4 regions of the Streptomyces sp. NPDC085931 genome follow, and region 4 is predicted to be linked to each of the others. Evidence: riboswitches for the same ligand, from Rfam matches in the RefSeq annotation. Region 4 holds a riboswitch; each other region holds the start of a gene.
What was found. Region 4 has a riboswitch for cyclic di-AMP ahead of ACIGAN_RS13850 (M23 family metallopeptidase). Riboswitches for the same ligand answer to the same signal wherever they lie in the genome.

Region 1: it holds a riboswitch for cyclic di-AMP, as region 4 does, so the genes downstream of both, ACIGAN_RS33825 (C40 family peptidase) here and ACIGAN_RS13850 (M23 family metallopeptidase) in region 4, are expected to answer to the same signal.
Region 2: it holds a riboswitch for cyclic di-AMP, as region 4 does, so the genes downstream of both, ACIGAN_RS17705 (transglycosylase family protein) here and ACIGAN_RS13850 (M23 family metallopeptidase) in region 4, are expected to answer to the same signal.
Region 3: it holds a riboswitch for cyclic di-AMP, as region 4 does, so the genes downstream of both, ACIGAN_RS28525 (transglycosylase SLT domain-containing protein) here and ACIGAN_RS13850 (M23 family metallopeptidase) in region 4, are expected to answer to the same signal.

What each region holds. Positions count from the first base shown of each region.
Region 1 covers NZ_JBITSK010000023.1:45,035-50,376, reverse strand. The annotation lists gene pcrA (DNA helicase PcrA) at 1-2,463, opposite strand, end outside; cyclic di-AMP (ydaO/yuaA leader) riboswitch at 2,777-2,949, shown strand; gene ACIGAN_RS33825 (C40 family peptidase) at 2,957-4,132, shown strand; gene ACIGAN_RS33820 (hypothetical protein) at 4,210-5,154, shown strand; gene ACIGAN_RS33815 (hypothetical protein) at 5,132-5,342, opposite strand, start outside.
Region 2 covers NZ_JBITSK010000007.1:413,673-419,014, reverse strand. The annotation lists gene ACIGAN_RS17725 (Ppx/GppA phosphatase family protein) at 1-410, opposite strand, end outside; gene ACIGAN_RS17720 (DUF501 domain-containing protein) at 407-937, opposite strand; gene ACIGAN_RS17715 (FtsB family cell division protein) at 991-1,467, opposite strand; gene eno (phosphopyruvate hydratase) at 1,578-2,858, opposite strand; gene ACIGAN_RS17705 (transglycosylase family protein) at 3,111-3,812, opposite strand; cyclic di-AMP (ydaO/yuaA leader) riboswitch at 3,817-3,983, opposite strand; gene ACIGAN_RS17700 (transglycosylase family protein) at 4,212-5,204, opposite strand.
Region 3 covers NZ_JBITSK010000015.1:158,241-163,582, reverse strand. The annotation lists gene ACIGAN_RS28535 (LolA family protein) at 1-1,181, opposite strand, end outside; gene ACIGAN_RS28530 (polyprenyl synthetase family protein) at 1,415-2,425, opposite strand; cyclic di-AMP (ydaO/yuaA leader) riboswitch at 2,930-3,111, shown strand; gene ACIGAN_RS28525 (transglycosylase SLT domain-containing protein) at 3,115-3,894, shown strand; gene ACIGAN_RS28520 (HAD family hydrolase) at 3,858-4,706, opposite strand; gene ACIGAN_RS28515 (GNAT family N-acetyltransferase) at 4,862-5,342, shown strand, end outside.
Region 4 covers NZ_JBITSK010000006.1:68,573-73,914, forward strand. The annotation lists gene ACIGAN_RS13845 (alpha-galactosidase) at 1-1,362, shown strand, start outside; cyclic di-AMP (ydaO/yuaA leader) riboswitch at 1,674-1,835, shown strand; gene ACIGAN_RS13850 (M23 family metallopeptidase) at 1,840-2,775, shown strand; gene ACIGAN_RS13855 (SGNH/GDSL hydrolase family protein) at 3,134-3,919, shown strand; gene ACIGAN_RS13860 (TetR/AcrR family transcriptional regulator) at 4,135-4,752, opposite strand; gene ACIGAN_RS13865 (Glu/Leu/Phe/Val dehydrogenase dimerization domain-containing protein) at 4,806-5,342, opposite strand, start outside.

The DNA of each region.
Region 1 (5,342 bases), on a different contig from region 4:
CGGCGCGTACCGCAGCAGCAGCCGCTTGGGTTTGGTGTCGCCGAAGTCGATCGTCGCCTCGGCGTTCGCGCCGGTTCCCTTGACCGCCACGACCGTCCCGAGACCGAACTGGTCGTGCGTGACCCGGTCCCCGACCGCCAGCCCCACCACCGGCTTCTCGGCCGTACGGCGGGTGGCGAAGCCGGACGCGCCCGAGGCGGACGAGCGCGAGCGGGACGACGACAGCGAGGCCGCGACGGCGGAGACGGGACCGGAGGACGCGGGGCCGGTGGCGCCCGTGCGCTTCCACTCCACGTGGGCCGGCGGGATCTCCTCCAGGAACCGGGAGGGCGGGTTGTACGAGGGCTGGCCCCAGGCGCTGCGCAGCGTGGAGCGGGTCAGGTAGAGCCGCTCCCGCGCGCGGGTGATGCCGACGTAGGCCAGGCGCCGCTCCTCCTCCAGTTCCTTGGTCTGGCCGAGGGCGCGCATGTGCGGGAAGACGCCGTCCTCCATGCCGGTGAGGAAGACGACCGGGAACTCCAGGCCCTTGGCGGTGTGCAGCGTCATGAGCGTGATGACGCCGTCGCCGTCCTCCTCGTCGGGGATCTGGTCGGAGTCGGCGACCAGCGCGACCTGTTCGAGGAAGTCGGCCAGCGTGCTCTGCTCGCCCTCGCCGCGTTCCTGCTCGAACTCCATGGCGACGGCGGCGAGTTCCTGGAGGTTCTCGATCCGGGTCTCGTCCTGCGGGTCGGTGGAGGCCTGCAGCTCGGCGAGGTAGCCGGTGCGCTCCAGGACGGCCTCCAGCACCGTGGCCGGTCCGGCGCCGGACTCGACGATCGTGCGGAGGTCCTCCATCAGCGTGTTGAACCGCTTGACGGCGTTGGTGGAGCGCGCGGCCATGCCGTAGGCCTCGTCGACGCGCTTGAGCGCCTGCGGGAAGCTGATCTTCTCGCGCTGGGCGAGGGCGTCGATCATCGCCTCGGCCCGGTCGCCGATGCCCCGCTTGGGGACGTTGAGGATCCGGCGCAGCGGCACCGAGTCCTCCGGGTTGGCCAGGACGCGCAGGTAGGCCAGGACGTCCCGGACCTCCTTGCGCTCGTAGAAGCGGACGCCGCCGACGACCTTGTAGGGCAGGCCGACGCGGATGAAGACCTCTTCGAAGACACGGGACTGGGCGTTGGTGCGGTAGAAGACCGCGACGTCGCCCGCCTTCGCCTCGCCGGCGTCCGTGAGGCGGTCTATCTCGTCGGCGACGAACTGGGCCTCGTCGTGCTCGGTGTCGGCGACGTAGCCGGTGATCAGCGCGCCCGCGCCCGCGTTGGTCCACAGGTTCTTGGGGCGGCGGGACTCGTTGCGCTCGATGACCGCGTTGGCGGCGCTGAGGATCGTCTGCGTGGAGCGGTAGTTCTGCTCCAGCAGGATCGTCGTCGCGTTCGGGTAGTCCTCCTCGAACTGGAGGATGTTGCGGATCGTCGCGCCGCGGAAGGCGTAGATCGACTGGTCGGCGTCGCCGACGACGCACAGCTCGGCGGGCGGGATCTCGGCCTCCGGCGGTACGTCCACGGGGTGCTCGGCGGTGCCGACCAGCTCGCGGACCAGGGCGTACTGCGCGTGGTTGGTGTCCTGGTACTCGTCGACCAGGACGTGCCGGAAGCGGCGGCGGTAGTGCTCGGCGACGTCCGGGAAGGCGCGCAGCAGGTTGACCGTGGTCATGATCAGGTCGTCGAAGTCCAGGGCGTTCGCCTCGCGCAGCCGCGACTGGTAGAGGGCGTAGGCCTGGGCGAGGGTCTTCTCGAAGCCGTCGGTGGCCTGGGCGGCGAAGTCCTCCTCGTCGATCAACTCGTTCTTCAGGTTGCTGATCTTGGCGCTGAACGACTTCGGCGGGAAGCGCTTGGGGTCGAGGTCCAGGTCGCGGCAGACCAGGGCCATCAGGCGCTTGGAGTCGGCGGCGTCGTAGATCGAGAAGGAGGACGTGAAGCCGAGCCGCTTGCTCTCGCGGCGGAGGATGCGCACGCAGGCGCTGTGGAACGTCATGACCCACATGGCGTTGGCGCGGGGGCCGACGAGCTGCTCGACGCGCTCCTTCATCTCGCCCGCGGCCTTGTTGGTGAAGGTGATCGCGAGGATCTGGCCGGGGTGGACGTCCCGCTCGGCGAGCAGGTGCGCGATGCGGTGCGTGAGCACGCGGGTCTTTCCGGAGCCGGCGCCGGCCACGATGAGCAGCGGGGAGCCGGAGTGCACGACGGCGGCGCGCTGGTTGTCGTTCAGCCCGTCCAGCAGCGCGGCGGAGTCGATCACGGGGCGGGGGGCGCCGTCCCGGTAGTGGGTGTCCCGGTCCGGCGGCACGTCGAACTTCCCGCCGAACAGATCGTCCGGGATCGACTCCGGAACGTGATCGTCCTCGGGCGGCGGCGGGGGCTCGTCCGCGGGGCCCCGCTGGGCCTGGAGACTCGCCAGGAAGTTGTCGTCAAAGAGGCTGCTCATCGCTCTCCGAGTCTAGGGCGCCCCACTGACAGCCCGCCGCCGCCCCGAGAACATCGCCCCGGAACCGGGCCTTCGTGCCCGGTCGCCGGGCCGCCGTCGCCGTCCGGAATGGCGTGATCACGCCGCGCGACACCGGGCCCGATTCGGGACGACTCAGGACCAATTACCCCCACTCCCTCACGCTCAGCGATGCTCCGACGTAAGGTCACGAAAATGTATCGGGCATATCACCCATCAACCTTCACAGGCGCCACACGAGTTGGCTACGGTGCGACCGGGCCGCATGACCCCCACCGGCGAACGTCGCCGGGCCGCGCGGCCTCCGCCGAGTCCGGTGTGCCGCAGCGGCAGCCGGAGCCGGGGACCCACCGAGAACCTGGGGTGAATCGGCCCGACTCCCTCCCCGGGAAGGCCGTAGGGCAACCCTTCCGAACCACCCGCCCGAACCCGACAGCTAACCCGGTAGGCGGAACCTTGGAAGGAGTCGCCTCCCTTGGCGTCGCACCGTAAGTCGCGTCCTTCGGGCACGCGCGTGGCAGGCATACGGACCCCCGCCCTCGCAACGGCGGCCCTCACCTCCGTCGCCCTGCTGTCCCAGTCGGCCAACGCCGCCCCCGAGGCCGACGGCAAGCCCAGCCTGGAGGAGGTCGAGAAGAAGGTCGACGACCTGTACCGCCAGGCCGAGTCGGCGACCGACAAGTACAACGCGGCCAAGGAGAAGACCGCGAAGCAGCGCAAGCGCGTCGGCACCCTCCTCGACGACGTCGCCGAGCGCACCGAGAAGCTCAACGAGGCCCGCCAGAAGCTCGGTTCCTTCGCCGCCGCCCAGTACCGCACCGGCGCCGCCGCACCGGACACCGCCACGTTCCTGCTCGCGGACACCCCGCAGGACTACGTCGACCAGTCCCAGCTGATGGACCGGATGACCGGCCGCCAGAAGGGCGCGGTCGACGACTACGTCACCCAGCAGTCCGAGACGATGCGCAAGCGCCAGGAGGCCACCGAGAGCCTGCGGACGCTCACCGCGTCGCAGAGCGATCTGAAGACGGCCAAGGCCACCGTCCAGCGCAAGCTCGCCGCCGCCCGCGACCTGCTGTCGCAGCTGACCGCCGAGGAGAAGGCGCGGCTCGCGGCGATCGAGCAGGAGAAGCGGGCGGAGGCCGCCCGCAGGGCCGCCGAGCTGGCCCGCGAGCAGGCCGCGCGGGACAAGGCCCGGGAAGAGGCCGCCCAGCGGCAGGACAGCGCCCCGTCGGGCACCGCCGCGGGCCCCGCCTCCCCGACGTCCCCGGTCCCGGCCGGCTCCTCGTACGCCACCAAGGCGGGCAAGGCGCTGGCCTTCGCCCGCGCCCAGATCGGCAAACCGTACGTGTGGGGCGCCGTCGGCCCCGGCTCCTACGACTGCTCCGGCCTCACCCAGGCCGCGTGGAAGGCCGCCGGGGTCACCCTCCCGCGCACGACCTACGACCAGGTCGACGCCGGCACCACCGTCCCGCTGTCCCGTGCCCAACCCGGTGACCTGGTGTTCTTCTACGACGACATCACCCACGTCGGCCTCTACATCGGCAACGGCATGATGATCCACGCCCCGAAGCCGGGCGCGTACGTGCGCGAGGAGTCGGTCTACTACGACGGCGAGTCGGCCGTCCACAGCGTGGTGCGGCCGGCCTGAGGGGTCCCGTGCGTTTTTGAGGGGCACGCGCGCGTGCCCCTCACCCAACCCGCGCGCCGCTCTCTAGCATCGGCGCTATGCCCGGCCCCTCCCGGTTCGCCACCTTGTGGGCGACCTACGCGCTGACCGCCGGCACCCTGTCGGCAGGTCTCGACTCGGCGGGGTACGGAGTCCTCTCCCGCATCGCCCTCGTCCCGGCCTGCGCGGCCTGGCTGGGGACCGTGGCGTACGTCGTGCTGCGACTGCCGCGGGCCGCGTGGCGGGCGCAGGCACCGGCCGCCCACACCTTCACCGCGGCCACCGCCCTGCTCGGCGCCGGTGTCTCGGCGGCCGGCCGGCAGACGCCCGCCGCGGCGCTGCTCGCGCTCGCGGCACTGCTCTGGACGCTGCTGCTCGCCGCCGGGGATCCGGGCCGCGGCGGGACCGTGTTCCTGCGCTGCGTGGCCACCCAGGGGCTCGCCGTGCTCGGCGCCACGCTCGCCGCGGCCGAGTCGGTGGCCTGGCCCGCCCACGCCGCCATGGTGCTGTTCTGGCTGGGGCTGATCCGGTACGGCTTCGCCCTGTTCCGCTTCGCCCCGCGCGAAGTGACCGACGGGCTCGGGGACCACTGGCTCGCGGGCGGCGCGCTCGCCGTCTCGGCACTGGCCGGGGCGCGGCTCCTCAGCGCCGGCAGCGGCCGCCTGTACGTGTGGAACGACGACGATCACACCGTCCTCAGCCGGGTCACCGTCGCCCTGCTGGTGCTCACCCTGGTGTGCTGGGTCGCCCTGCTCACCGCCGAGCTGATGTGGCCCCGGCACGGCTTCGACGTGCGCCGCTGGGCCGGTGTCTTCGGCGCGGCCGTGACGGCGGCCGCGACGCTGGCCGTCGCCGCCGCCCTGGACGCCCCCTGGCTCGACGCCGTCGGCCGGGCACTGCTGTGGCTCGCGGTGGCGCTGTGGCTGGCGTGCACCGCCCGGACGGCAGCGGCGGTCCGCGCCGGGTCAGGTCCCGCCGGGGTCAGGTCCACAGGACGGCGATGAAGACGTTCGCCGCCGTCAGCAGCCCGACCAGGCCGAACAGGCCCTTGTCCACCTTCTCGTCGTCCCGTTTCACGTAGACCAGGCCCAGGATCACGATCAGCAGGGCCAGCTTCACGCCGATCTTGATGTTGTTCACGGACTGGTCGTCGGCCTGGTTGAGCCCGACCAGGATCACCCCGGTGACCAGC
Region 2 (5,342 bases), on a different contig from region 4:
AGGTAGGGCCTGGCCAGGTGGTCCCGGCCCGTCAGCTCCCTGGTGGCGCCGGTGAAGGAGAACTCCGCCTCCTGGTCCCCGGAGATCACCTCCGGCTCGACGCCCAGGATGTCCAGCACACCGCGCACGAACTCGTCCCGGTTCTCGGCGTCCCGGGAGGCGGAGGTGGCCACGAACCGCAGCCGCTCCGCCCCGTGCTCCTTGACGATCCCGGCGTACTCGCGGCACGCCGCGAAGGTCCGCTGGAGCGCCTCGGGGGCGAGCCGGCCGGTGCGGTCGACGCCCTGCCCGAGCCGGACGATCGTCATCCGGCGGTCCAGGTCGACCAGCTCGCCGGTGGCCGGGTCGGCGTCGGCGACCAGGAGGCGGATGGAGTTCGTACCGCAGTCCACGGCGGCGACACGGGTCACTGGGCGGCCTCCTCGGCACTCGTCACACAGGCGCCCTTGCGCCACCACTCCGGCAGCATGGCCAGCGCCTCGTCGCCCAGCGGGTTCACACCCGGGCCCGCGGCCAGCGAGTGCGCCACCAGCACGTGCAGGCACTTCACGCGGTCCGGCATGCCGCCCGCGCTCGGGAAGTTCTTCAGCTCCTCGATCGCGTCGCGGCGTTGGACGTAGTCCTCGTGCGCCGCCCGGTAGGCCGCCGCCAGCTCCGGGTCCGAGGCGAGGCGCTCGGTCATCTCCTTCATCACGCCGTTCGCCTCCAGCGTGCCGATGGCCGAGTTGGCCTTCGGGCACGTCAGGTAGTACAGCGTGGGGAACGGCGTGCCGTCCGGCAGCCGCGGGGCCGTCTCGACGACGTCGGGCTGTCCGCAGGGGCAGCGGTGCGCGATGGCCCGCAGGCCGCGCGGGGGCCGACCGAGCTGCTGCTTGAAGGCCTCGACGTCCGCGTCGGTGGGCTCGGTGCGCGGGGTGGTCGGCGGGGGCGTTTCCATGACTGTCTTCAGGGTGTCTTTCTCTGGGAGTTCTGCGGGACAACCGGGGCGGGTCACTGGTCGGAGGCGTCGGCCTTGTCGACCCCGTCCCAGACGTTCGCGTACCAGGGGCGGTCGGCCGCCCCGAGGTCGGTGCGCGACTGCTTCGCCGCGTGCGGGTCGATCACGATGAAGCCCGTCTCCCCCGGCATGACGTAGTGCAACCGCCGGCGGATCTGCTGCTCGGCGTACGCGTCGTCCTGCCACCGCGCCTTGAGGTCGCGCAGGCGTTCGACGCGCTCCCGGGCCTGCTGCTGCTCGCGCCGCAGGTCCTCGATCTCGGCGCGCTGGGAGACGTACTGCCGCATCGGGTAGGCCAGGGCCACGATCAGCGAGCACATCACCAGGGCGAGCAGCGCGGCCCGGCCGGTCAGCCGGGAGCGGCGGGCCTGCCGCTTGGTCTGGGACCGGTAGACCCGGGCCGCGGTCTGCTCGCCGAGCAGCCGGATCCTGGTCGCGGTGGAGAACCGGTCCCGGTCCTTCACGGCCATGTCTGTCCGCCTCCCGCTGCACCGTCATACGCGCGTACGTCCCCGGACACGGTACGGGACCGAGTACGGGGACGTACGTACGACGCTGCCTCTTGGGGGCCTTTCGGCGCTCAGCCCTTGAAGCGCGGGAACGCGCTGCGGCCGGCGTACACCGCCGCGTCGTCGAGGATCTCCTCGATGCGCAGCAGCTGGTTGTACTTGGCGACACGCTCGGAGCGGGCCGGGGCGCCGGTCTTGATCTGGCCGCAGTTGGTGGCGACGGCCAGGTCGGCGATGGTGACGTCCTCGGTCTCGCCGGAGCGGTGGGACATCATGCACTTGAAGCCGTTGCGCTGGGCCAGCTCGACGGCGTCCAGGGTCTCGGTCAGCGAGCCGATCTGGTTGACCTTGACCAGCAGGGCGTTGGCCGCGCCCTCCTCGATGCCGCGGGCGAGACGCTCGGGGTTGGTGACGAACAGGTCGTCGCCGACGAGCTGGACCTTGTCACCGAGCTTGTCGGTGATGGTCTTCCAGCCCTCCCAGTCGTCCTCGAACAGCGGGTCCTCGATGGAGACGAGCGGGTACGCGTCGACGAGCTCCGCGTAGTACTCGGTCATCTCGGCCGCCGAGCGCTCCTTGCCCTCGAAGGTGTAGACGCCGTCCTTGTAGAACTCGGAGGCGGCGACGTCGAGCGCCAGGGCGATCTGCTCGCCGGGGGTGTAGCCGGCTTCCTTGACGGCCTCGAGGATGAGGTCGAGGGCCTCGCGGTTGGAGCCGAGGTTCGGGGCGAAGCCGCCCTCGTCGCCGAGGCCGGTGGCCAGGCCCTTGCTCTTCAGGACCTTCTTCAGCGTGTGGTAGACCTCGGCGCCCCAGCGCAGGGCCTCGGAGAAGGACTCCGCGCCGATCGGGGCGATCATGAACTCCTGGATGTCCACGTTGGAGTCGGCGTGCGAGCCGCCGTTCAGGATGTTCATCATCGGCACCGGCAGCAGGTGCGCGTTCGGGCCGCCCAGGTAGCGGAACAGCGGCAGGTCGCTGGCCTCGGAGGCGGCGTGGGCCACGGCGAGCGAGACGCCGAGGATGGCGTTGGCGCCGAGGGAGCCCTTGTTGTCGGTGGCGTCCAGGTCGAACATCGCCTGGTCGATCAGGCGCTGCTCGGTGGCGTCGTAACCGACCAGCTCCGGGCCGATCTGCTCGATGACCGCGAGGACGGCCTTCTCCACACCCTTGCCGAGGTAGCGGTTCGAGTCGCCGTCGCGGAGCTCGATGGCCTCGAAGGCGCCCGTGGAGGCGCCGGACGGGACGGCGGCACGGCCGGTGCTGCCGTCGTCGAGGCCGACCTCGACCTCGACCGTGGGGTTGCCTCGGGAGTCCAGGATTTCCCGGGCTACGACGACGTCGATGGACGGCACGAGCATCTCCTTCTTATGTGACGCGGTGACGCGGGTCGCGTGGACCCGGCGGGGTGCGGGCCGTGGTGGCTCGCGACATGAGCCTAACCGGCTCCGGGCGATCGGCCACCGGGTCGCCCACCCCATGGACAGAACCGAGAGTAAATTGTTTCCGAACGGAACAAAGCCGATTGCCGAAAAACCCCGTCCCGGTGCGTACGGGGGACGACGCATCGGGACGGGGAGCCCGTGGGGACGGGGTGGACCGGCTGCTTACTTCAGGTGCAGCTGCTGGCCCGGGTAGATGAGGTTGGCGTCCTCGACGATGTCCTTGTTCAGCTTGAAGAGCTTCTCCCAGCCGCCCTTGACCTTCTCCTCGGCCGCGATCGAGCTCAGGGTGTCGCCCTTGACGACCTTGTACTCGCCGTCGCCCTTCTTGACCTTCTTGCCGGTCGGGGTGGTGACGGTCTTCTTCGCGGCCGGGCGCTCGTCGGAGCGGGAGGCCGGCTGCTGCTGGGTCTCGCGGGTCTCGGTGCTCTGCTGGCTCTGGCTCTGGCTCTGCGCGGAGCTGCCGGAGTCGGTGGAGCCGCCGCCGGTGTAGCCGGCGCTCGACAGGCCCTTGCCGCAGACCGGCCAGGCGCCCTTGCCCTGGCTCGCGAGCACCTTCTCGGCGATCTCGATCTGCTGGGCCTTGGTGGCCTGGTCAGCGGTGGAGGCGTACTTCGTGCCGCCGTAGCCGGCCCAGGTGGAGGCGGAGAACTGCAGACCGCCGTAGTAGCCGTTGCCGGTGTTGATGGACCAGTTGCCGCCGGACTCGCACTGGGCGACGGCGTCCCACTCGGAGGCGGTGGCGGCGGAGGCGTTGCCGGCCGCCATCAGCGGGGCGGCGACGGCGGCACCGGTGACACCGGCGATGGCGATGGCGCGAGTGGCCTTGGACGGACGGCGGTGCGTGCCCTTGCCGGAAAACAGCATGGAGAGATCCCCTCACCGACGCCTGCGAGGTGAGCTGTCGGGTTCGGGCCGGTTGAGTTGCCCGGCCACGCCCCTCACGGGACGCGGCTCCACCCCAAGCCCTTCCGGCGCAACCGGCCGGTCGGGCACCTACCTTGGGTCCCCCGCTCCTGCCTACGGCGCTTGACGCGACGACTGTTCCCGTGCGGCCGCTGGCAGGATTCGGCGTTGCGGCAGCCGGGGCTCGCATTGACGAGCGGTCACGACCGTAGACAGATGATCGGCGGAATTTCAAAGACGATCAGGGCTTCTGAGATCTATCTCTCACCGCACTTATACGGGACATACGGCGCGAAACATGACGCTAACTCACCCGGTTTCGCGGTGACTTCGACCCTCGTTTCCGCACTGCCCGATGGGCTACCGCTCGTCCGCTTCGCCCTCCGCGGTGAGCGTCTGACCGGGCTGAACGAGGTCCGCGGCGCCGTCGGCGGCCTTCTCGTCCCCGGTGGCCGACTCCTGCCATCCGCCGCCCGCGTTGAGGGAGTCGGCGATGGACCAGGAGCTGTCGCCGACGCCGACGATGTAGGCACCTTCGGACGCCTCGCCGGCACCCGCGTCGCCGCGTGAGGCGTGCCGGCCCGAGGAACCGCTCTCGTGGCCGCCCGCGACTTCGGCGCTCTCCTCGGCGCTGGGACCCCGGTGACGGCCGGAGCCGCGGTCCGCGCGGTCCGAAGCCTCGCCCGCCGTCCGGGAGTTGCCGGACGCTTCCCCCTCGGGCGTGGCCGAGGGCGAGCCGTCGGACGCCCGGCCGGAGGGACGGGAGTCGGGCGACTTGTCGGACTTGGCGGAATCGTCCCGAGCAGTCGACGAGCCGTCAGGCGACTGTGATGCGGACGGGGAAGGCGACGGGGACTCCGGGGACTCCGAAGGCGAGGAAGAAGCGGAGGACTCGGATCCCGGCGAGTCGAGCAGGCCGGACGAGTCCACCGGAGCGGACTCATCGGGCGAACCGGACTTGCCGGACTCCCCCGACGCGCCCTGCTCGAGGCCCGAGAGCAGCCCGCAGGTGCGCCACGCGCCGACCCCCTGGTCGGCGAGGATTCTCTCCGCCACGGATATCTGCTGGGAGCGGCTGGCGAGATCGGCACTCGGCGCGTAATCCAGACCGCCGTAGTTCTCCCAGTCCTCCTGGGAGAGGGCGAGGCCGCCGTAGTAGCCGTTGCCGCTGTTCTGACTCCAGGCACCACCCGTCTCGCAGTCCGCGACCCGGTCCCAGGTCGTGCCGTCGGCCGCGCTGGCACCGGAGGCCCCGAGGAGCGGGATCGCGATGGCGGAGCCGGTCACTCCGGCCGCAACGAGGAGTGCCGGAGCCTGGCGGGGGCGGCGGTGCCGACCGTTCCCGGAGAGCATGCGGATACCTTTCGCGAGACAGCAGTGACCCACGCGGCCCGGGAGTCCCCGGCCGCGCTGATGGGTGAACGTATCGGCACACGATCACTTGTCACAAGTTCATGCCGCGCAGATCACGTGAAGATCACAGAGTTGAGG
Region 3 (5,342 bases), on a different contig from region 4:
GCGTTGATCAGACGGGTCGAGAAGACCGTGCCCGAGCCGAAGTCGCCGGTGACCTTGTCGCCGAGCGAGTCGAGGAAGCCGCCGAACTGGCCGGCCGCCTCGCCGGAGGGCACGCCCTCGCCGCCGGTGTCGAAGGTCGCTATGGCGTTCCAGCCCTCGCCGATGGTCTTCACGCCCGCGGGGCCGTCGCCGAGGCCGGCGCCGGGCTTCGGGGCCTTCTCCGCGTGCCCGCGCGCCCCGCCCTTCTCGAAGTCCTTGCCGAAGTCCTTGCCGAATTCCTTGCCGAAGTCCTTTCCGGCGTCCTTCTCCTCGGTGACCTTCGCGCCCTTCGGCGGGGTGAAGTCGAAGGTCGAGGCGGCCGGCTTGGCGAAGCCGACCTGGGTGAAGCCCACGTCGACGACGGCGGCGCCGCCGCTCGACGGGGTCAGCGTGAACTTCAGCGGCGTACCCGTCTCCGCGTCCACCGCGACGGTGATCGCGCCGACGGTCGAGCCGGACTGCTTCGGCTCGACCAGCAGCTTGTAGGCGTCCCGGCCGGCGACCTGGGCGGTGCCGTCCACGGTCACGGAGGTCGTGTCGCCGACGGCCTTCAGGGCCTCCTCGGCGAAGTCCTTCGGCGTGGCCGGCGGCTGCCGGTCCTTGTCGCGCTCCGGGCCGGCGGAGGCGGTGCCGTGGTAGACCTCGTTGGACTTGCTGTCGTAGGCCCAGACGTCCTTGCCGTTGTGGACGATGCTGTACTCGGCGGCGTTCTCCAGCAGCGACAGCTTCTGCCGGTCGGGGCCGTCGGCGGCGACGCGCAGGGTGTGCGTGCCGGAGGCCAGTTCGGTGAGCTTGGCCGTCGGGTCGGCGGAGGAGGAGCCCTCGCCCCCGCCCGCGGCGCCGGACAGCAGGCCGGACTCCAGGCCGCCGAGGTTCGGCAGGCCGAGGTCGGTGCTGATCTTCACCGTGCCGGAGAACTGCTCGGTGTCCGACTCGGCGATCTTCTGGATGAGCTGCTCTGCGGTGATCTTCGGAAGGTCGGGGTCACCGGAGTCGGCGAGTGCGGGGACCAGGCCGATCGTCGCGGCCGCCACCCCCACCACCGTCACCGGGACGACGTACCGCGCGGCCTTGCGCCGCCGGGAGTTCCGCTCGTCGACCTCCCCGCCGGTCGTGCTGTCGTCGGATGCGTACGGTGCCATGTGTGCCCTACCTCCGTGGTCGGCGGCGGCTGTCCGTGTCGTGCACGCACTCGTCCCTGAGCCGCCATTCTCACCCGAACAGGTGAGGAGTGGTGTTTTCCGTGGTTTCCATCTGACCAAATCGGCCAGGCAGATACGTCAGACCCCGGACTCAACTCGGCGTACTGCTGGGGTATGACACGGGAGGGCGGCTCCTCCCCCGACCCGTAGGGGTCGGGGGGGGCGGCGGGCGGTCAGCCGGCCCGGTGCACCACCGCGTCGCACAGTTCCACCAGGGCCGTCTTCGCGGCGCACTCGGGCAGCGGTGCCAGCGCCGAGCGGGCGTCCTCGGCGTAGCGGACGGTGTCCCGGCGGGCCTGTTCGAGCGCCGGGTGGGCGCGCAGCAGGCGCAGGGCCTCGGCGTGCCGGGCGTCGTCGGTGAGGTCGGAGTCCAGCAGCTCGCACAGGGCGACGTCCTCGGCGAGCCCGAGCCGGGCCGCCCGCTCGCGCAGCCGCAGCACCGGCAGGGTGGGGATGCCCTCGCGCAGGTCGGTGCCGGGGGTCTTGCCGGACTCGTGGGAGTCGGAGGCGATGTCCAGGACGTCGTCGGCGAGCTGGAAGGCGACGCCGAGCCGCTCGCCGTACTGGGTCAGCACGTCCACGACCGTCTCGTCGGCGCCGGACATCATCGCGCCGAACCGGCAGGAGACGGCGACCAGCGAGCCGGTCTTGCCGCCCAGCACGTCGAGGTAGTGCTCGACGGGGTCGCGGCCGTCCTGCGGTCCGGCCGTCTCCAGGATCTGGCCGGTGACCAGCCGCTCGAACGCCTCGGCCTGCACCCGCACGGCCTCCGGGCCGAGGTCGGCCAGGATGTGCGAGGCGCGCGCGAAGAGGAAGTCGCCGGTGAGGACCGCGACGGAGTTGCCCCAGCGGGTGTTGGCGCTGTCCACCCCGCGGCGCACGGCGGCCTCGTCCATCACGTCGTCGTGGTACAGCGTGGCGAGGTGGGTCAGCTCCACGACCACGGCCGACGGCACGATGCCGGGCGCGTGCCGGTCGCCGAACTGGGCGGCGAGCATCACGAGCAGCGGCCGGAACCGCTTGCCGCCGGCCCGCACCAGATGCTGGGCGGCCTCCGTGATGAAGGGCACCTCACTCTTGGTGGCCTCTAGCAGGCCTTCCTCGACAGCCGCCAGTCCGGCCTGGACATCGGCCTCCAGAGCCTGGTCCCGCACGCTCAGCCCGAACGGCCCGACGTCGGTCACGAGGGGTCTCCTGTCTGCTGGTGTCTGCCGGTGCTTACGCGGATTGTCGATAGGTCGCTGCCATCACTCGGATCAGCGTATCCGGTCACGTTTCGATCACCGCCAGCGCCCATGGTTACAGGCCGGGTGGTATCCGATCACGACCGCTATGTTTTCGATCAGCTCATAAGAACAGACATGTTCCGACTTACCGGGAATTCGCGACCTATGCGAGATTTGCGGCATTAACGAAGCAAATTCCTCTTGCGGGACATTGCGCCCCGGGTCGTGATCAGTGAATTGAATCACTTCGGCCCTTCCCCGGCCCCACCGGGGCACCGGGCGGTTTCGCCTTCCGCCGAAAGCGAGTTGAGGCTTGGCTCGCGCAAAGGATCAAGCGGTCCGATCCCCCCGGACCAAGGTCGAACAGTGCCTGGTGTGACTCCGGTGCTTGTTCCCGGCATGTGCTCTCGCATACGTTCCGGCCCAGTCCGGCGGACCGCCGAATCCTGCCGCCGCCCGGACTCCCCACACACACCGACTCACTCACGCAGGGCAGGAGCGGGGGACCCAGGTAAGTCGCCGGTCCGCACGACAGCGGAACGGCTCGGGGTGAAGCCGCGCACGACAGCAGCACGCCGTGTGCGGCCGGGCACCTCCCGGCCCGAACCCGACAGCTCACCTCGCAGGCGCCGGAGAGGAACATCGCCATGCCCGGACGAGGTAAGCACCGTCGCCCCAGCAGGAACCCGATCACCCGTGGTGTCGTCGCCGTCGGAACCGGCGGAGCGGCACTGACCCTGCCGCTCCTCGGCGCCACGCACGCGAGCGCCGCCGAGCCCCAGAGCGCGCCCGCCGCGCAGACCGTGCCGGCCGCGCAGACCGTGCCGCAGGCGGCCCAGCCCGCCACGTCGCTCACGTACACCGTGGCCAAGGGCGACACGCTGTACGGCATCGCGGAGAAGTACGACGTCTCCGGCGGCTGGAAGCAGCTCTACAAGGCCAACCGCGCCGCCGTCGGCGACGACCCGGCGGTGATCCACGCGGGTCTGAAGCTCAAGGTGGCCACGGCCAAGGCCGCCGCCGAGAAGAAGGCCACGCAGTCGTCCGCCCCGGCCGAGCCGGCCGGTGGCGTGACCCGGGCCACCCCGGCCGCCGCGAAGACCTACGCGAACAACCTCGACGGATGGATCCGCGAGGCGCTCGACATCATGGCCCAGCAGGGCATCCCGGGCTCGTACGACGGCATCTACCGCAACATCATGCGGGAGTCGTCCGGCAACCCGCAGGCGATCAACAACTGGGACTCGAACGCCGCCAAGGGCACCCCGTCCAAGGGCCTGCTCCAGGTCATCGACCCGACCTTCGCCGCCTACCACGTGCCCGGCACCCCCTACGACCCGTACGACCCGGTCGCCAACATCACGGCGGCCTGCAACTACGCGGCCGACCGCTACGGCTCGATCGACAACGTCAACGGCCCGTACTGAGCCGTCCCGCCCAGCAGTCGTTCGAGGACGACGGCGATGCCGTCGTCCTCGTTCGACAGCGTGATCTCGTCGGCCACGGCCTTGAGTTCGGGATGGCCGTTGGCCATCGCGACGCCGTACGCCGCCCAGTCGAACATCGGGATGTCGTTGGGCATGTCACCGAAGGCGATGGTGTCCGCGGGCCGCAGCCCCAGGTGCTCGGCGGCCAGCGCCAGCCCCGTCGCCTTGGTGACACCGCACGGCTGCAGCTCGACCGTGCCCGGCCCCGACATCGTCACCGTCGCCAGTGACCCCACCACCGAGCGGGCCGTCGCCGCCAGTTCGTCGTCCGACAGACAGGGGTGGCGCAGCAGCACCTTGCTGATCGGCTCGCCCCACAGCTCGTCGCGCCGGTCGACCCGCACCGCGGGCAGCGTCGGGTGCGGCATGAGGTAGCCCGGCTCGATGAGCGTGAGCCCGTCGACCCCGTCCTGGTCGACCGCCGCGTACACCTCCCCCACCTCGGCCTCGATCTTCCCGAGGGCCGTCTCGGCCAGCTCCCGGTCGAGCGTGACGGACCACAGCATCCGGTGCGCGCCGGCGTCGTACACCTGCGCGCCCTGCCCGCACACCGCGAGCCCCGTGCACCCCAGGTCGTCCAGGAGCGGCCGCACTCTCGGCGCCGGGCGGCCCGTCACCACGAGGTGCTGGGCACCGGCGTCCGCCACCCGCGCGAGTGCGGCGAGGGACCGGTCGGACAGGGTGTCGTCGCCGCGCAGCAGCGTCCCGTCCAGGTCGGTGGCGATGAGTGAATATGCGAGGGGTGCGGCCATGATCAGAGAATACGGACAACGCGCCCGTTCGTTTCATCGCACGGCGCACGCCGATTGCCGGGCGCACGCCGATTGCCCGGTTGAAGGCCTCTGCACCAGTTGGCAACAACATGGTCCGCTACCTACCCGAGGGGCCGCATCGAGCGGTACCTTCCATGTGTCCAGGGGGACTTGATCGGGGGGTCAGGTTGAGCAGTGGGCGCATCCGCGTGGCCGGGCCCGGGGAGCTCGGCGAGCAGGAGAGGGAGCGCTGGCGCGCGCTGCGCGCCGCCTCAGAGGCACCGCGCAACCCTTTCATGGAACCGGAGTTCACCGAGGCCGTCGGTCTGGTGAGGCCGCGGGCCCGGGTCGCGGTCGTCTACGACGGCCGGGAGCCGGCCGGCTTCCTGCCCCATGAACGGGGCCCGTTGGGACAGGGCCGGGCCATCGGGCTCGGCGTCTCGGATGCGCAGGGCGCGATCCTGCGGGCCGGCCTGGACCTGGAGCCGGGCGAACTGCTGCGGGCCTGCTCGCTGTCGTCCTTCGCCTTCGACAACCTGGAGGCGGAGCAGCGGCTGTTCGTCCCGCACGCGGCGGAGGAGCACGCCACCTACGTCGTCGACGTGGAGAAGGGCTACGAGACCTACGAGTCGGGCT
Region 4 (5,342 bases):
CAGATCACCGGCGGCGCCGGCCACGACGACTCGGGCCTGCTGACGCTGGGCACGGGGGAGTCGTACACGACCCCCGTCTTCGCCGGGCTGTGGAGCGGCGGCGGCTTCGGCGGGGCGAGCCGCGCCTGGCACGCGTACCAGCGGGCCTACGTGATCCCGGACGCCGGGCAGGACCGGCCGGTGCTGTTCAACTCCTGGGAGGCCACCGGGTTCGACATCTCCGAGGAGCAGCAGCGGGCGCTCGCCGAGCGGGCCGCGGCCCTGGGGGTCGAGCTGTTCGTCGTCGACGACGGCTGGTTCGGGGCGCGCACCGGCGACCGGGCCGGGCTCGGCGACTGGACGCCCAACCCCGAGCGCTTCCCCGGCGGGCTGAAGCCGCTCGCCGACCATGTGCACGGCCTCGGCATGCGGTTCGGCATCTGGGTCGAGCCGGAGATGGTGAACCCGGACAGCGACCTGTACCGCGCCCACCCGGACTGGGTGCAGTACCAACCGGGACGAAAGCGGACGGAGTTCCGCAATCAGCTCGTACTGAATCTGGCCCGGGAGGACGTCCAGGAGTACCTGTGGGGGCAGCTCGACGGGCTCCTGGCCGGCGCCCCGATCGACTACGTCAAGTGGGACTTCAACCGCTGCTTCACCGACGCCGGCTGGCCCGGTGACCGCTACCCGCAGCGGCTGTGGGTCGACCACGTCCGCGCCCTGTACGGCCTGCTCGACCGGCTGCGGGCCGCCCACCCGGGCGTGGCCTTCGAGTCCTGCTCGGGCGGCGGAGGCCGGATCGACCTGGGCGTGCTCAGCCGTACGGACCAGGTGTGGACCTCCGACAACACCGACCCGCTCGACCGGCTCGCCATCCAGCACGGTTTCAGCCAAATCCACCCCGCGCGCGTGATGGCCGCCTGGGTCACCGACAGTCCGAACGCCATGCTCAACCACCGGGCCAGTTCCCTGCGGTTCCGGTTCGTCAGCGCCATGGCCGGGGTCCTCGGGGTCGGCGGCGACCTCACGAAGTGGACGGAGGAGGAACTCGCCGAGGCGCGTCAGTGGGTGGCGCGCTACAAGGAGATCCGCCCCGTGGTGCAGCGCGGTGACCTCTACCGGCTGCGGCCCCCGGAGGGCGGGCCGAGCGCCGTGCAGTACGTCCTCGGCGACGAGACCGTCGTCCTCGCCTGGCTCCCGGCGCAGCGCTACGGCGACCCCGGGCCGGCGCTCCGGCTGCGCGGCCTCGATCCGGCGGCGACGTACGAATGCCTCGAAACGGGCGAACTGCACCGAGGGGCCGTCCTGCTGCACCACGGACTGCGGGTCGTGCTGCGCGGAGACCTGGACGCCACCGTGGTCCGCCTTAAGCGGAAGTAGTCATTCTTGTCCGAATAAGGCGCTTCGGCCGCTTCGCCATAACGTGCCCCGGTCGTAAAGGAGATGAGAACGGGGTGCGTGACCATCGTCATACTCGTGACGATGTGTTGTTGCCATGCGCACGTAATCAGGGCCCCATTCAGGGCGATTGAGGAAAGCCGGAGATCCGTAATCCACGCTCGGTGACGGGAAAATGTGCCGACGCGTCAAGAAAAACGCCTCCACGGGCAACCGCAAGCTTGTCCCGTCGCGTCCTGGTCGCTTACGTTCCACACCAATCCGGACGGACGCCTAATCCTGCCGCCGCCCGGAGCCCGCACACACTGACCCGACGTACGGCAGGAGCGGGGGACCCACAGGTAAGACGCCTGTTCCGGTTCCCGGAACGGGCTTGGGGTTAAGCCGCGCCCGCCGCGGCCGGGCATCTCCAGCCCGCACCCGACAGCTCACCTCGCAGGCGACGGAGAGGAATTCGTCATGCCCGCGAAGGGTAAGCACCGCCGCCCCAAGACCCAGCGTTTCACCCGCTCCATCGCCGTCGCCGGAACCGGCGGGGCCGCTCTCGCCCTTCCCCTCATGGGGGCCGCCGGCGCCCACGCCGCCACTCCGCAGGCGGCTGTGGAAAAGGCCGTCCAGGCCGCCCCGGCCGCCGAGAAGAAGGCCGCGGAGAAGGCCACCGGCACGCGCACCTACACGGTGAAGGCCGGCGACTATCTCGCGAAGATCGCCGACGACCAGAACGTCAGCGGCGGCTGGAAGAAGCTCTACTCCGGCAACCGGGACGCCGTCGGCGACGACCCGTCGCTGATCCACCCGGGCCTGAAGCTCTCCCTCGGCAAGAAGGCCGCCGCGAGCGCCCCCCGGGCGTCCGCGCCGTCCGCGCCCAAGGCATCGGCCGAGAAGGCGGAGAAGCCCGCGCAGAAGCCCGCGAAGAAGTCCTCGTCCGCCGGGACGCGGACCGCCGCGAAGCCGGCCGCCGCGCCGGCCGCCCAGAGCAACGCCGCCGGCTACAGCTCGCCGGTGGACGGTGCCACCGTCGGCACCCCGTACCGCATGTCCGGCAGCATGTGGTCCAGCGGCTACCACACCGGTGTCGACTTCGTCGTCCCGACCGGCACCTCCCTCAAGGCCGTCGGCGCGGGCACGGTCGTCTCCGCCGGATGGGGCGGCGCCTACGGCAACCAGGTCGTCATCAAGCTGAACGACGGCCACTACGCCCAGTACGCCCACCTGTCCCAGCTCTCCGTCTCGGCCGGCCAGACCGTGACGGCCGGGCAGCAGGTCGGCCTGTCCGGCGCCACCGGCAACGTCACCGGACCGCACCTGCACTTCGAGATCCGCACCGCCCCGGGCTACGGCTCGGACGTGGACCCGGTCGCCTTCCTGCGCTCCCACGGCGTCTCCGTCGGCTGACCCGTCGCGCGACCGGCTGCCCGGCCCGGGTCGGGTCCGGCTCGGTCGTCGCACCTGACACGCCGCCGAAGGCCGGTCCCCGATCCCCGGGGCCCGGCCTTCGGCGTGCGCGCCCCCGGCGCGGGCCACCGACCGGGGGCGCCGGGCGGGACTGCGGTGGCCACGTCCGGACCGGCGGCTTCCGGGTGCGGCGGTTCCCCCGCAACACCCCTGACGCGTCGGCTATTCCGGAATTGGCGAACACTTTGGGAGTGGCTTATCTCACCGCCCGTCAACCTTTTCTACGGTCGCGTAGGTCACATTCGAAGGTGAATCATGAGCGGCTGTGGCAGACGATTCGAAGAGTGACAGCAGAGCAGTGATCGGGTCGTACGTGGCGGTGGGGGACAGCTTCACCGAGGGTGTCGGTGATCCCGGCCCCGACGGGGCGTTCGTCGGCTGGGCCGACCGGCTCGCCGTCCTGCTCGCCGACCTCCGGCCCGAAGGCGACTTCCGGTACACCAACCTCGCCGTGCGCGGGAAGCTCCTCGACCAGATCGTGGCGGACCAGGTTCCGCGGGCCGTCGAGATGGCCCCGGACCTCGTCTCGTTCTGCGCCGGCGGCAACGACATCATCCGGCCCGGCACCGACCCGGACGAGGTGGCCGAGCGCTTCGAGCGGGCGCTGGCGCGGCTCACGGCGGTGGCCGGGACGGTGATGGTGACGACCGGGTTCGACACGCGTGGCGTGCCCGTGCTCAAGCACCTGCGGGGCAAGATCGCCACGTACAACGGACACGTCCGGGCCATCGCCGACCGGTACGGCTGCCCGGTGCTCGACCTGTGGTCGCTGCGCAGTGTGCAGGACCGCAGGGCCTGGGACGCCGACCGGCTGCACCTGTCGCCCGAGGGGCACACACGCGTGGCGCTGCGCGCGGGGCAGGTGCTGGGGCTGGACGTCCCGGCCGATCCCGAGCAGCCGTGGCCGCCGCTGCCGCCGCGGGGGACGCTGGAGGTGCGGCGGGACGACGTGCACTGGGCGCGGGAGTTCCTGGTGCCGTGGATCGGACGGCGGTTGCGGGGGGAGTCCTCCGGTGACCATGTGACGGCCAAGGGCGCGCTGTCGCCGGAGGACATCCGGATGCGGATCGCCGCGGTGGCGTGAGGGTGCGCGTGGGGGCGCGCGTCCTCGCCTGACGGCTGCGGTGCGGGTCGGGGCCGTGCGCCGAGTCCGGGTCGGGGCGGTGGCGGGGGCGCGGGTGGGTCGTGCCTCGAGTCGGGGTCGGGGGCGCGCCGGGGGTGCGGGTGCTGCGTCCACTTCATGGCGTGGCCCGGCTGCGGGCCGTCGTGTCGCCGGGGTGGCCCGGCCGTCCCCGGCGGCTACGCCGGGTCGCCCGACGGGGCGGATTCCAGGCGGAGTTCGCGGGCCAGGGCCTCCTCCGTCCACTGCTGGGCCCATGTCCTCGGCATCGCGCCGGGATAGGACGTCAGCTGGACGGCCAGACCGTCGAGGAAGGCGGTGAGGCGGAGGGCCGTGGCCCGCGGGTCGGGGCAGTGGAACTCGCCCGCCGCCACACCCTCCGCGATGACCTCCGCGAGGGCGGCCTTCCACTGGCGGTCGAGGTCCTGCGTGACCTCGCGCAGCGCCGGTTCGCGCAGGGCCGCCGCCCAGCCCTCGATCCACAGGCGCCAGCCCTTGGCCTGGCCGGTCGGGGCGTACCAGCGGACGGCCGAGCGCAGCCGCCGCAGCGCCGACGTGCGGCGGCCCAGCAGCTTGCGCAGCTGCGCCAGGTCGGCCTCGGCCGCGTGCCGGAACGCCGCCGCCACCAACTGCTCCTTGGACGCGAAGTGGTAGAGCACCAGCGCGTTGCTCACGCCGAGCGCGGAGGCCACGTCGGCGATCCTGACCGCGGCCACGCCCCGGGCCTCGATCTGCTCCACGGCGGCGCGCAGCAGTTCCCCACGCCGTTCCGCCACGCTCAACCGGACTCTCGTCACGCCGTCACCCTACCCACGCGTGCCGTCCCCCCGACGTGCGGATCCGGCCTGCCTCAGCGGTAGCAGCCGTACCGCCGCGCGATCACCGGCAGCCGGTCCGCGGCGATCGCGTGGGCCGCCGCGCGAGGTGTCGTCCCCTCGGCCCGCGCGCGGGTCAGCATCCGCTCGACCAGGGCCCGCATCGAGCGGCGCGTGTGGGCGAACGCCTCCTCGGCGTCGGCGCCGATGTCCCCGAACAGGGTCCACCACCACCAGGCGTTGGTCCCGGAGTTGACCACCACGTCCGGCAGCACGGTCACCCCGCGCCCGGCCAGCAGCGACTCCGCCTCCGGCCGTACCGGCATGTTGGCCGCCTCGACGATCCAGCGGGCCTTGACGTGCCGCTGGTTCTCGGCGTCGACGGCGTACGACACCGCCGCCGGCACCAGCACCTCCGCGTCGGCCGACAGCCAGGCGTCGCCGGGCAGTTCCAGGTCGCCCGGCCGCAACGCGGCGCGGTCCACCGTGCCGTGGGCGTCCCGCGCGGCGAGCAGCGCCTCCACGTCGAGCCCGGCCGGGTGGGCGATCGTGCCCTTGACGTCGGCGACCGC